One region of the Paenibacillus sp. 1-8 genome, then DNA from elsewhere that is predicted to be linked to it. Evidence: predicted binding sites of a transcription regulator. Region 1 holds the regulator's gene; the other holds the start of a gene.
What was found. The regulator CtsR, encoded in region 1, represses protease genes until heat stress. The targets are predictions, from matches to a motif close to ATGGTCAATAAAGGTCAAACA.
Positions count from the first base shown of each region.

Region 2: a site for CtsR is predicted at 1,685-1,705, ahead of clpP (ATP-dependent Clp endopeptidase proteolytic subunit ClpP). Genes of this name have one in related genera too.

Region 1 is NZ_CM149995.1:4,760,145-4,762,550, forward strand. It holds gene AC0WRU_RS22010 (protein arginine kinase) at 1-503, opposite strand, end outside; gene AC0WRU_RS22015 (UvrB/UvrC motif-containing protein) at 533-1,057, opposite strand; gene AC0WRU_RS22020 (CtsR family transcriptional regulator) at 1,121-1,585, opposite strand; gene AC0WRU_RS22025 (GNAT family N-acetyltransferase) at 2,155-2,406, opposite strand, start outside.
Region 2 is NZ_CM149995.1:219,054-221,459, forward strand. It holds gene AC0WRU_RS00980 (DUF3298 domain-containing protein) at 1-847, shown strand, start outside; gene clpP (ATP-dependent Clp endopeptidase proteolytic subunit ClpP) at 977-1,573, opposite strand; tRNA gene AC0WRU_RS00990 (tRNA-Arg) at 1,784-1,858, opposite strand; gene AC0WRU_RS00995 (sugar-binding transcriptional regulator) at 2,094-2,406, shown strand, end outside.

The DNA.
Region 1 (2,406 bases):
CAGCTGGTCAGAAAGCCTCTACGATCATCAAATGCATAATCGACATGCGCCTCAAATGCATCATCAATAACCATAGCACGTTCCCAAGCTTCTCTAACCTGACATCCCGGATATAAGCACTGGATACGCAGATGATCCTCTTCGTTTATCATAACACTAACCGATTCATCATCGCTAATCAAAACAGCACCGTTACGAGATTCGTTCGCCAAATTAGGGCTAATCAAATGCTTCTCAACCAGCACCTGCTTGTCGATCTCATCCAACTCGGATATTTTCAGGGTATGAAAGGTACCAAAGCGTCCTAAATCATCATACTGAAGGATATCCGTCAAGCGTTGAAGTGCTTCTTCCGACTGCTGGTTGGTAGCAAGCATGGGAAAAGGCAGATGCTGCAAGTTACGCGCAATTCTCACCCGGCTGCTAATGACAATCTCTGAATCCGCAGCATCACCACGCATCCAATCACTTAGCGGCTTTTCCGTAAACCGGATATTAGGCATTACGCATCCCCTCCTACTCTTCACAAACTTTACTCTTCAGTCATTTCTTTTTCAAGCTCTCTGATTTGATCCCTAAGCTCAGCGGCTGATTCGAATTCTTCCTGTACAATATGTTGTTGCATCTCTTTTTTCAGATCGTCAATTTGCCGTTTAACCTTCAATCGACCTCCGGTGCGAACTGGAACCTTGCCCACATGGCTCGTACTGCCATGCACACGCTTGAACAACGGGTCCAGACGGCTGTCAAAATATTGATAGCACGACGGGCACCCAAAGCGCCCCAGCTTACTGAACTGTGCATAGGTCATGCCACACTCCTTGCATTGCAGGTTCTGCGGACCGCTATGGCCTGGCGACTGGCTCTTTGTACTGGATTCGAAATCCAGCATACCCGACAATAGGCTATGAATTGAAAAGCCATTAGGTGTACCAGGGATCATCTCCCCTTTTTCCTTCGCACACGTCTCACAAATATGAAACTCTGTCTTTTCGCCATTCACAATTTTGGTGAAATGCAAAGTTGCCGGCCGTTTATTACATTCTTGGCACAGCATAAAAGCACCTCCTTCAGCGTCAGGATTTTTACAAATCCCTACATCCAAATCTTGAATCACACGCTATCTGGCCACCAGCAACGAAATCAGCATAGCCTTAAGCAGCCTTGCCCGTAGCTGGTCACGATAGGGAAGTTTCAGCAATAATGTGTCCCTTGATAAAGCAGCCTTCATTAAAACAGCTTCCCTTTTGCTTAAAAAATGAGCTTCCTCCAGCTGATAAATCAGCCCTTCCGCTGCCGATTGACTAATTTCCTCTCCAATGCTTTGATGGAGATGGGTGTGGATCGCATGCTGTGCGGGCAGTTGAATTCGCTGAATGCGAATGTACCCCCCACCACCGCGCTTACTTTCCACCACATAGCCTTTTTCCAGCGTAAAACGGGTACTGATTACATAATTAATTTGCGACGGCACGCAGGAAAAGCGGTCAGCCAAATCATTACGCTGAATTTCCACTAAGCCTTTGGGACTTTCCAGCAATATGCTCTTCAAATATTGTTCAATAATATCGGAAACATTGCGCATTTCATCATCCTCCACTAACGGAAACGCAAATATTCAGTACATTTCACGCTCCACAGAGTCCGCCGTATATTGAACTTAACCAAACGGTAAAGTCACGAATCTAAGCCAGTAGCAGAGCTAATTCACCCTCCGTCCTCACCTAAAAACATCCCGTTTAGCTTCTAGTGTGACCTTTAATCGTAATAGACCATACACCTTTCCTCACGCTCATGAGATTACAGTGAATGTTTATCAACAAATCAGGTCTATCTTTTCATGCTGTGTTGGTGTCAATGTATTATATACGACTAAAAACTCAGCGTATTCACACCATTCTAATGAAGCACTACAGGCTCCATTGACTTTGACTTTCTTTGACTATAATCACATTATAGCACAAAATATATTTTTGCCAAGGGGTCAATATCATTTTTCGCAATCTAATTACATTTTATACAATATAAGAAAAACTCTTCCCTTTACGGAAAGAGTTCTGAAAAATATCGTAAAATCATCCACACCTTATAATAGGTATTTAAAGCTAAATTCCCTAAAAAATGAAGATTCAAGAGCATTTAAGAGCGTTACAATTAGAAAAAATCCAGCAAAAATGTTTGTGCTACCGGTATTACACGTTCTAATGCAGATACAGACTCGCCGCGCCCTTTAATACGACTCCACTTATACAGAGCATCAGGCCGCTGATAGCCAAGCATCAGGGTGGTCAGCGATTGGATACTCACACTCAAGTCAGTTTCTATACGGTCCTCGGAAGAACTGCTTGAATCCACTCTGTCCAGATGTCCTTGCCCTTCCACGTTAACCGTCAATGTCCATATTCC
Region 2 (2,406 bases), 910 kb from region 1:
TTATACCGTAGGTAGTGGGTACAACAAGCTTTTCATCATGTCCTCTTCCTCGTATACCTATGTCAATGTTAACAGAATCAGCACGCGTAGCATGACCGCCAAACAGATCGCCGGGAAGCTGTACATTCCTATGAGTCTGCTGAAAGACTATCTGGGTATCGATGCTCAGTGGAATGCAGCTCAGAAAACAGTAACATTGAGTAAAAGCCAGCTAAATCCGATCACGATTACGTCCCAATCTCTTCCGGCTTCGAGTGATGCAAAGGTGTCCTACAAGGTTAAGTACCCGCAAATCAGCGGTGGCCAGCTAAACCCTGAAGCTCAGCAGGCCATTAACAGTGTACTCAAAAAGCAAGCGGAGGGAGTACTGGCAGCAGGCAAAAAGCAAGTAGCAGAGGGTGAACCTACAGTAGAAAGACCGTATACTTTCAGTAATGATTTTGTTATTGCCCATAACCAACAAGGGATTTTGAGCATCATTATGGAGGATTACTCCGATACGGCTGGTGCTCATGGTATGACGGCCCGTAAAGGATATACGTTCTCACTCGCTGATGGGAAATTGCTGCAATTGTCTGACGTGCTGAAGGCCAATCCTAATTACAAACAGTTTCTTAATAGCGACCTGAAGAAAAAAATTAATGGTCCAATGGTGAATGAAGGCGGCTTTGGTGGCTTCAAGGATATTGCGGCTAATCCTAATTTTTATGTAACGAATAGCGGTGTGACGATTGTGTTTGACTTGTATGAGTATGGGCCTTATGCGTATGGTATTCCTGAGTTCACTTATTCGTTTGCTCAATTGTTGCCTCAAGGCAGTAAGCCTTTTGCTGGACAGAATGAATAGTACAAATGAATCATTTGTACTATTTATACCCAAAAGAACAGTAAGACGCAAAAAAGCTGCCTACCGGATACAATCATCCGGGGCAGCTTTTTTGGTTTACCAGCTACTCAAAGGCGATAATTCGTTCTCTTATACACCTTCTGGAGAGGAGCTAGTTAGCACTTTATCAATAATACCGTATTCCTTGGCATCATCTGCGGACATGAAATAGTCACGGTCTGTGTCTTTTTCAATGCGCTCCAGTGGTTGGCCTGTGCGATCTGCGAGAATGCGGTTCAATTTGTCGCGCATTTTCAGAATGCGGCGGGCGCGGATTTCAATATCCGTTGCTTGACCTTGTGCGCCACCCAGCGGTTGGTGAATCATAATCTCGCTGTTTGGCAAGGCAAAACGTTTGCCCTTGGCACCTGCGTTCAGCAAGAACGCACCCATGGAAGCCGCCATACCTACACAAATCGTAGACACGTCAGGTTTAATATATTGCATCGTATCGAAAATGGCCATACCAGCTGTGATCGAACCGCCAGGGCTGTTAACATACAAGTGAATGTCTTTTTCAGGATCTTCGGCAGCCAAAAACAGCATTTGCGCAATAATAGAGTTGGCTACAACGTCATTGACGTCCGAGCCCAACAAAATAATGCGATCCTTCAACAGTCTGGAATAAATGTCATAGGCGCGTTCGCCGCGGTTACTTTGTTCTACTACCATAGGAACATAGCTCACGTCAAAAAACCTCCCTTTAATATCGTTAATGGATTTGGTGGACATGCCGATTACACGTCCCTATTTATAAACTGTTACCGTATTAACCACATGATAAACAATTTCAAACAAAAAGTCAAAGAAAGTCAAACTAATGGTTAAAAAAAAAGAGCCCTCTGCGCTCTAGTTGGTTAAAATAGTATATGGAAGCATTTAAACATTCATAAAAAATGGCGCGCCCGCGAGGAATCGAACCTCGATCTCAGGCTCCGGAGGCCTACGTCATATCCGTTGGACCACGGGCGCACAGCTAATTGGAAACAAAGATGATTATATGATATACGGCATTGAATTGCAAGCTTTTATTACGTGCGCATATTCACATAAAAAGTTGAGAAATATAGGTTCAGATAGACTTGCATGTAGAGCAAATATTGGTTAAGATATACGTGGGACTTAAAAAGTTAACCCGGGACGTTTTAAGACCAGTTAGTGATATAGCATTAGAGACAGAACTTAGAAGTGTGCGGGAGTGGAAAGCATGCGAAAGATATTAGAAATACAGAAGCAGCTTCTGCCCGACCTCATGGATGTTTTGAAAAAAAGGTACACGATCCTGCATCAGATTATGCTGTCCGATGTCATTGGACGCAGAACGCTGGCAGCTTCACTGAACATGACCGAGCGCGTGTTGCGCGCCGAAACTGATCTTCTTAAAGCCCAAGGGCTGATTGAGATTGAGAGTGTGGGCATGAAGGTGAGCAAAGCAGGACTGGATCTGCTGGAACAGCTGGAGCCGATTGCGAACAACTTGTTCGGCCTGTCCCAATTGGAGGATCAGATTCGTCAAGCCT